4 regions of the Rhizobium sp. AG855 genome follow, and region 2 is predicted to be linked to each of the others. Evidence: predicted binding sites of a transcription regulator. Region 2 holds the regulator's gene; each other region holds the start of a gene.
What was found. The regulator LexA, encoded in region 2, represses DNA repair genes until DNA is damaged. The targets are predictions, from matches to a motif close to TGTTCNNNNTGTGTTCNG.
Positions count from the first base shown of each region.

Region 1 (2,200 bases), 490 kb from region 2:
ACGAACCGGTCTTCGAATTCGCGCATCTGGAAGGAGGCGCGGACCAGGATCGCCATGTTGTTCAGCGGGTGCTGATTGCGCTGCAACTGCTCGATTTCCTCGCCGACGGCGCGGGCCTCCTCTTCCGAGTCCCAGGCCGCGTGCACGACGACCTTTTCGTCGTTCGGGTCGACGCGGTCGGTGAACAGCGTCTTGCCAAGCCGGCCTTCATTGTGAGCGATCAGATGGCCGGCAGCACCCAGGATATGTTCCGTCGAGCGGTAGTTGCGCTCCAGCTTGATCACCTTGGCGCCGGGGAAATCCTTCTCGAAACGCAGGATGTTGTCGACCTCGGCGCCACGCCAGCCATAGATCGACTGGTCGTCGTCGCCGACGCAGCAAACATTCTGTGGCACGCCCTGTGGGCGCTGGGCGAGCAGGCGGAGCCACATGTACTGCGCGGTGTTGGTGTCCTGATACTCGTCGACCAGGACATATTTGAAGCGCTGGTGGTATTCCTTCAGCACATCCGGGTTGGCCTTGAACATCCGGATCGGATGCAAGAGCAGGTCGCCGAAATCGCAGGCGTTCAGCGTCTTCAGGCGGGCTTGGTAGGCCGCATAGAGTTCGCGGCCCTTGCCGTTGGCAAAGGCGCGGGCATCGCCTTCCGGGATCTGGGCGGGGTCGAGGCCCTTGTTCTTCCAGCCGTCGATCATCTGGGCGAACTGCTTGGCCGGCCAGCGCTTGTCGTCCAGACCCTCGGCCTGGATGATCTGCTTGATCAGCCGCACGACATCATCGGTGTCGAGGATGGTGAAATCGGAGGAGAGGCCGACCAGTTCGGCGTGGCGACGCAGGAGCTTGACGCCGATCGAGTGGAAGGTGCCGAGCCAGGGCATGCCTTCGACAGCGCCGCCGACGAGATGGCCGATGCGTTCCTTCATCTCGCGGGCGGCCTTATTGGTGAAGGTCACGGCGAGGATCTGGCTGGGATAGGCGCGGTTGGTCGCAAGGATATGGGCGATGCGGGTGGTGAGCACGCGTGTCTTGCCGGTGCCGGCACCAGCCAGAACGAGCACGGGACCATCAACCGTTTCGACGGCTTCGCGCTGTTCCGGGTTCAGGCCCGTCAGGTAATCCGGAGCGCTCGCCTGTCCGCGCGCGGCCATGGCGCGGGCTGCAATGCCCAGTCCACCCGTCGTCGGCGGGGCAGGGGCTGCTTCCTTCTTGCGCGGGGCTGGTTCCTCGTCGAAGAAGGGAATATCGTCAAAACCGTTACTCATGCGGCCCAATGTAGTGATTCGGGATCGAAAGGCCAGTGAGGGCGTTCTGGTTTTATTCCTGCGGGGACCGTTCACCACCGGTTTTCGACCGCAATCCGGCGACACCGTGGCTCGCTGTCGACCGTGCGGCCAGCGGTGCAATCGATCGTCTGATCACGCGGGCGTGAATTCGCGCGAGATTACAAATCAGTAAGCTTGCCTCGAAGGCATTGCCAGACACAATCTGAGCCCCATACTCCGCCCTATCGATTGTATGAATATCATCTGGAGCCTTGCATGCCGCTTTGGAAGCAACTCATCATCAGTGTTGCGCTGTTGTTTCTCGGACTATGCCTCTGGGTTTATATGTCGCCCGGCGCCGGGCGGAGCCTTGTGCAGATGGGCGTACCCGAGGGTCTCGTCGCAATGATCTCGGCCGGTGACCCCGAGGTCCCGTCTGGGAACGGGTCGGCTGCCAGGGGGCAGGCTCAAGGTCAAGGTCAAGGACAGGGACAGGGACAGGGCCAAAGACGAGGCGGCGGCCGCGGCGATCAGAACATCCTCGTTGCGACGCAGCCGGTTGTCATGGCCGTCGTCAACGACCGGCTGAACGCGATCGGCGACGGCGAGGCGATCGATGCGGTGACCGTCATGCCGCAGGCCTCTGGCATGATTGCCGAGATCCTGGTGACCTCTGGTCAAAAGGTCAAAAAAGGTGACGTGATCGCGCGCCTCGACAGCGACGAGCAGGTGATCCTGCGCGATCAGGCGAAGGTTGCGCTGAGGAGCGCGACGGAGAAGGCGGAGTCCTACGGAAATCTGAAGAGTTTTTCCCGTCTTGAGGTTCTGGATGCGCAGATCGCGCGCGAGCAGGCCGAACTCCAGTTGACCACGGCCGAACTGAACCTCAAGCGCCGGCAGATCACGGCGCCGATCGATGGCGTGATCGGTATTGTCGG
Region 1 covers NZ_RAQG01000003.1:1,143,941-1,146,140, forward strand. Annotated here, with positions in the region: gene DFO46_RS05565 (UvrD-helicase domain-containing protein) at 1-1,262, opposite strand, end outside; gene DFO46_RS05570 (efflux RND transporter periplasmic adaptor subunit) at 1,539-2,200, shown strand, end outside.
Region 1: DFO46_RS05565 (UvrD-helicase domain-containing protein) is a predicted target of LexA. The motif match lies at 1,305-1,322, and genes of this name have one in related genera.

Region 2 (2,200 bases):
GCGACAAAGACATTGCCGATCCTGGCCGCTTCAAGACAGTCTTCGCGGCTGCCGATGGCGAGGGGTTCGAGATAGGTGTCATCGCCGAAAAACACGCAGGCGTTTTCCGTGCCGAAAGGATGGCGGGCGTCTGCGGCGACGGTAAAGCCAAGCTGCGTGAAACGATGCCGGGCGGTATCGAGGTCAATCACCGGCAGGACGAGGTGGTCGACGGCGCGGGGCGCTGGATTTGTTTCAGTCATGACAGAGACCTTCGTTCGCCGAGACACTTAGGAACGGCCCGACTGTTTTGTAAGAGCTTCGATCGCCTGGCGCAGGGTATCGATCTCGGCACGCGTTTCGCGCAGTTCCTTCACCACCTGTTCGTCGATCTTGTGATGAAGGGCGAGAACCTCGATCTCAGCCTTGAGATTGATCTCGTAATCCTTGGCCGCCATGAAGCGGTCCCGTTCCGCCTGGCGATTCTGGCTCATCATGATGATCGGCGCCTGGATGGCTGCGACCATGGACAAAAGAAGATTGAGGAAGATGAAGGGGTAAGCATCAATCGGGCGCGCTGCCAGAATGACCGTGTTGAGAATCACCCAGGCGACCAGAAAGAGCAGGAAGCCGATGATGAAACTCCAGGAACCGCCGATCCGCGCGATGCTGTCTGCCACGCGTTGACCGAAGCTCGAACCGGCAAGGAAATCCTCACCGGCATTCGTCGAAACCGTGCGTCGCTCCCGCGCCTTTTTCAGGACCTTCTTCTCGGCCGATGTCAGTTGATCGACCTGCTTACCGAGCAGGGTCTTTTCCAGGTCTTTCAGCATTTCGATCTTCTCACAGGAGCTTGGAAGGGATCCGACAGGGACAGGTGTCACCCGATTGACAGGGATAGGTCCGATGGCCGCAGTCATCCGGTGACGGTGAAGACGCCTATCGCATTTTCGCGACGGTTGTTCACGGAAATTTATCCACTTGCGGAACACAAATGGAACATATAGTGTCTGTTCTGGATTTGTTTCACAAACGGGGCTCTGCATATGCTGACGCGCAAGCAACAGGAACTGCTTCTCTTCATTCACGAACGGATGAAGGAATCGGGCGTGCCGCCTTCATTCGACGAAATGAAGGATGCCCTCGATCTTGCGTCGAAATCTGGCATTCACCGACTGATCACGGCCCTTGAGGAACGCGGTTTCATTCGCCGGCTTCCCAATCGGGCGCGTGCGCTTGAAGTCATCAAGCTGCCGGAAGCCTATACACCCAGCCTGCAGCCGCGGCGCGGTTTTGCACCGAGTGTCATTGAGGGCAGCCTGGGCAAGACGCCGCCGCCTGTGCCCGCCAGACCGAGTGTCGAAGACCAGAATTCCTCCGTCAGCGTACCGGTCATGGGCCGAATCGCGGCCGGGGTGCCGATCTCGGCCATTCAGAACAACACCCATGACATCACCGTTCCCGCCGAAATGATCGGTGCCGGCGACCATTACGCACTTGAGGTCAAAGGCGATTCGATGATTGACGCCGGCATCCTCGATGGCGATACCGTCATCATCCGCAATGCCTCCAACGCCAATCCGGGCGACATCATCGTCGCACTCGTTGATGACGAAGAAGCAACCTTGAAGCGCTTCCGTCGGCGTGGCGCTTCGATCGCTCTGGAAGCGGCCAATCCGGCTTACGAGACGCGGATTTTCCCGCCGGACCGGGTCAAGATCCAGGGCAAGCTCGTCGGCTTGATCCGCCGATATCACTGACGGACAGGCATTGCGGGATTGTGGGGGCCGTTTTTCCGTTCCGTCTCGCTGTCGCTATCTTTGTCCTTGCTATCTCCTGAGTCTATGCCGTGCTGCCTGGCGGTTTCGCCTGTGCGCCAATCGTAGAGACGATGGATTGTCCAGGGCCGTGGCGGGCCTGACAAGGCGGGCGAGATCTCAATCGTCTTGTCGTGGTGGGCGCCAAGCCGGATTTCCACGGCGCCGCTTGTGCGCAGTGTTGTCTCGCTGAGGAATGTTGCAGTCGACCGGCAGCCTTTCATGCGGCTGCGGCCCCCAAGGATGACGATATCGGCGACGTCGCAGGCAGGTCCGGCAAGATCCGGGCGGTCAACGGTCAACACCGTCCATCCATCAACAAGTTTTGCGGCGCAGGCGCTGCGGATGCAGGTGAAGCGGTCCGTTTTGGCTGTCTGGACCAGTTGCTCGAGCGTTTGTCTCGC
Region 2 covers NZ_RAQG01000003.1:1,634,722-1,636,921, forward strand. Annotated here, with positions in the region: gene DFO46_RS07900 (VOC family protein) at 1-242, opposite strand, end outside; gene DFO46_RS07905 (DUF1003 domain-containing protein) at 270-812, opposite strand; gene lexA (transcriptional repressor LexA) at 1,026-1,739, shown strand; gene DFO46_RS07915 (ComEC/Rec2 family competence protein) at 1,733-2,200, opposite strand, start outside.

Region 3 (2,200 bases), 350 kb from region 2:
CGAGAATGATGCCGAGCAGAAGGTCATTGCCACGCCGGCGGCGATAGGAGGCCGCGATCCGCAAATGGCGCCATCGCCGATCTGCTCGGTGGGGGCGCAAAGCCGGCTGAGGCCTCGGTTCGTGGGCGTGGGGTAGGGCCATGTCAGACTCAAGACCGCTTTCCGGGAAAGGTGTAACCGGTCTGTACCGTACCCTTGCCGAACTTGTCGCGCAATTTGTCCATCGCCGCTTCCGCCGCCGCCCGCCGTGTGGCCTGCGCATCGACCAGATCCGGCGGATCGGCCGTGGCCGCATCCCTCAGATCGCTGACCCCGATCCCGATCAGGCGAAAACGCGTTCCGTCGGCCTCCTTCTCCAGAAGCGCCATGCCCGTGCGAAAGATTCGGTCCGCCAATTGCGTCGGATCGTCCAGCCGCCGGTTGCGGGTCCGCGACTTGAAGTCGGCAGTCTTCAGTTTCAGCACGACAGTCTGGCCGGCGATCCCATGCCGCTTCAGCCGCCAGGCAACCTTTTCGGAGAGTTCCCGCAGATGTACGATCAGGTCTTCCGGCTTGCTGATATCGTCGAAGAACGTCGTCTCGGCCGAGACGCTCTTGGCCGGATCGTTGGGATGCACGCTGCGGTCGTCGATGCCGCGCGACAACCGCGCCAGCCGCTGTCCCATGACGCCGTAGCGCCGCATCAGGGCCGCTTCCTCCATCACCTGCAACTGTCCGATCGTGCGGATGCCGTCGGCCTGCAGTGTGGCGGCCAGCGCCTTGCCCACGCCCCAGATCAGCGTCACCGGCTTGTCGGCGAGAAATGAGATCGCCTCCGAAGCCCCGATCACAGAAAAGCCGCGTGGCTTCTGCAGGTCGGAAGCAACCTTGGCGAGGAACTTGCAGTAGGACAGGCCAACCGAGATCGTGATCCCGATTTCCTGTTCGACCCGACGGGCAAAGCGCGCCAGCACCCGCGCCGGCGGATCGTGATGCAGAAGCTCCGTGCCACGCAGTTCGAGAAAGGCCTCATCGATCGAGATCGGCTGCACCAGCGGCGTCAACTCCTCCATCAGCGCCCGCACCTCGCGTCCGACGCGCACATATTTCTCCATGTCCGGCTTGATCACGACAGCCTGCGGACAGGCCTCCCGCGCCTTGAACATCGGCATGGCCGAACGCACCCCATGGATGCGCGCCACATAGCAGGCGGTCGAGACAACGCCACGTTTGCCGCCGCCGATGATCACGGGCTTGTCGACGAGTTCGGGATTGTCGCGTTTCTCCACCGCCGCGTAGAAGGCATCGCAATCGACATGCGCGAGTGTCAGGTCATAGAGTTCCGGATGATAGACCAGCCGGGGACTGCCGCAGGCGCGACAGCGCCGCAGTCCATCGGGCTGCCCTTTCAGGCAGTCACGGCAGAAGCCGGGGTGAAGATGGTCGGTCGTTGACATCGCGGGAACAAAGGTTGAACATGCCAACCCTATGCCGCGCCCCGACGCATGACAAGAGCCACGCTCGGCGCAGTCAGCCTGTCCCCACGTCCTTTGTCGAAACCTCCACTCAATTGCGGAAATGCGTCTCGATCAGACCCCGTGCCTCGGCCCAGTCTTGTGCCCGCAGCACATGCGGCTCCGGATCCGGCGCAAAGCGGAAAATCGCGACATCCGGCGGCAGATAGACCAGCGCGCAGTCCGGCACATGTTCGCCGACCGAGCGCAGATTGCCGACCATATCGTCGACAAAGGCAAGGGGCAGGGCGCGCTTGCCATGCAGCGCCGCAACGATCGGTCCCTTCGGCTCCTCGCTTGATATCATCGGGTAGGAGAGCGTCAGCCGGTCGAGCAGCCGGCGCCGCACTTCCGCGTGTCGCGGCGGCATGGCGGTGAGAAAGACGAGATCGGCCTCTTCCGCCAGCGCATGCAGGCTGTCCACGGCTTCGGCGAAAGGCGTCTGCCAGCGGTCCTGCTCGATGAAGAAGTCGTGGATCAAAGCCTTGACCGCCACATCATTCAGCGCCGTCTCTGCGGCGTCGACGATATTGCCGGTCAGCTTGAACGAGCGCGGCAGCAGGCTGTAGCCGCGCTCCAGCAGGAAGGCTTCGAAAGGCGTGGCAAACTGCAGCACCACGTCGTCGACGTCGCAGACGATAAGCGGCCGGTCGGCAAGCTTGATGTGGTCGAGATCGGTGAGCATCAGAACTCGCCCGAATCGAGCC
Region 3 covers NZ_RAQG01000003.1:1,981,044-1,983,243, reverse strand. Annotated here, with positions in the region: gene DFO46_RS09785 (YoaK family protein) at 1-64, opposite strand, end outside; gene DFO46_RS09780 (DNA polymerase IV) at 150-1,436, opposite strand; gene DFO46_RS09775 (hypothetical protein) at 1,546-2,178, opposite strand; gene DFO46_RS09770 (DUF3572 domain-containing protein) at 2,178-2,200, opposite strand, start outside.
Region 3: DFO46_RS09780 (DNA polymerase IV) is a predicted target of LexA. The motif match lies at 1,440-1,457, and genes of this name have one in related genera.

Region 4 (2,200 bases), on a different contig from region 2:
GCGATCGCCTCAAGAAAGGCTCGATCCGCTGCCGGATCGGCTTCGACCACATCCAGACTGGCACAGATGGCCCGGGCCTCTGCCAAACCCTGGCCGACGCGCAGGCCAAAACTCTCAGCCATCTCATCCAGCGCTGTCAACCGCATGGTATTGGCAGCACGGGCGGCACAGACGAGCGGCGTCCTTTCAGGATGCGCGGTTGAGCATGGGGCCGAACGCCACGACAGACCCCAGCGCCTGCGTGCGATGCGATCGGTCGCGAGCCGTGGAAAGTAGAGGGAGAGGATCCGGCGATCCGATGCCGGATGTTCCGGTATCAGCGAGGGGGTGAAGGCGGCGGTCATCAGGGTTCCACTCCAGGATGAGCTCGGTCTGTCCCGGAAATCGGGACTTCTCGGCAAGGATACGAAAAGCAGGAAACCCGATGCTGCCGCCCAGCAGGGTTCCGTTGGCGAGAATACGCGCCGCCGCCGGCGCGGTTTGGACAGACAAACGAAGTGAGGCGCTGGAGGCCTCTTCTTCTCCTGCCTGCCGCAGCACAAACAACCTGCCACCCGTGCCCCGCGCCTTGAGGCTAAGGCGCCGGCTCTCGGTCAGGCCGAATTTCTTTGGATTGCCATGCACCTCCAGCACGACGCTGGAAAAGGCGCGGGAAACCAGTGCGGCTTCCGCCAGCCAAAGCGCGTCTTCGATGCGGCGCGGCAGTGCGTGAACCAGTTCTGCCGGATCCAACCCGAAATCCACGAGGCCGGGGGCATAGACCAGACCCGCCTCTCGTACGACATCCGGATCAGCGATGAAAAGCAGGCGTTTAGAGCCACCCTTTGCCGCCTGATCGCCACCCATGATTGCCAGTGCCAGCGCAAACCCGGTGGTGGTACCGGCCTGCTGAAGTCGTTCACCGCGCAGCTCCACCATCAGACCGGACATCAGCAGTTCCACCATCAGATCGTCGAACCGGAGCGTCGAGGGGAATAAGTCAAAACCCTCACGCCCTGCCCTGCCCTGCGTTCCGGCTTGCCCCTCCTGGTCAAGTCCTGCTGCCAGACGAGCGGCATGGTCCGGCTTTCCCTCAATGCGGGCAATGGTTTGCCGCAGGGCAAAAAGCTCTCCATGCGCCTGAGGGCCAAGGCCCATGACGATCTCTCCTATCCCGGATGTTCTCTATATGTTCCTAGAGATTCCAGAGCTGGACAAAAGAGTCAACCGGATTCGAATAAGAATTTATTCCTCTTCGGGATTTGCTCTCGAAATGATCGGGCAAAACGCCTATATCTTCAACCAGTAAGGAGTAATCATGGCCCGTATTGACCAGAGCGAGGATTGGCGCGAACGCCATGCCCCGACGATCAGCACGTTCGAGTCGCTGGCGATCGAGGCCTATGGCCATCTGCCGCAGGAATTCCGCGACCTGACCAAGGATCTCATCATCGAGATCACTGATTTTCCGACGGATGAAGTGTTTGAGGACATGGCGCTGGAAACGCCTTTCGACCTACTCGGCCTGTTCGAGGGGCGGGGCATATCCGAACGCTTCACCATGGAAACTGGGATGATGCCGAACCGTATCACGCTGTATCGTCGGCCCATCCTCGATTATTGGGCCGAAAACGAGGAGGCGCTGGGGGATATCATCACCCATGTCCTGATCCACGAGATCGGCCATCACTTCGGCCTCTCCGATGACGACATGGAGCGGATCGAGGAAAGCGCAGAAGAAGCCGCAGCGACGGATCGCTAAGCCTCTCCGCTCACGCCCTCACCCCTCACGGCTGACTTGCAAGCAGCATCCTTAACGCGGGACGTGATCCGCAAGAAACGGGTGGGCGAAGCCCGCAGCCGGCGCCTATCACCAATCTCCCAACCAAGGAGATCATCATCATGAACAGTCTTAACGGCAAGGTTGCCATCATCACCGGCGCATCCTCGGGTATTGGTCTCGCGACGGCGCGCCTCTTTGCAGAATGCGGTGCCGCTGTTGTCCTGAACGCTCGGGGTGTGGGTGCCCTTGACGATGCCGCTTCGCAAATCCGGCGGTCCGGCGGCCGTGCCGTGACCGTTCCGGGAGATGTGGCCCAGACCGCGACGCATGCGAAAATGGTGGAGGCAGCGCTTGGCCATTTCGGTCGCCTCGACATCGCGATCAACAATGCCGGTACTGTTGGAAAGATCGCTCCCCTCGCCGAACTTGATACGGAAA
Region 4 covers NZ_RAQG01000004.1:85,271-87,470, forward strand. Annotated here, with positions in the region: gene DFO46_RS17255 (DNA polymerase Y family protein) at 1-287, opposite strand, end outside; gene DFO46_RS24165 (hypothetical protein) at 187-945, opposite strand; gene DFO46_RS17260 (metallopeptidase family protein) at 1,298-1,741, shown strand; gene DFO46_RS17265 (SDR family oxidoreductase) at 1,882-2,200, shown strand, end outside.
Region 4: DFO46_RS17260 (metallopeptidase family protein) is a predicted target of LexA. The motif match lies at 1,159-1,176, and genes of this name have one in related genera.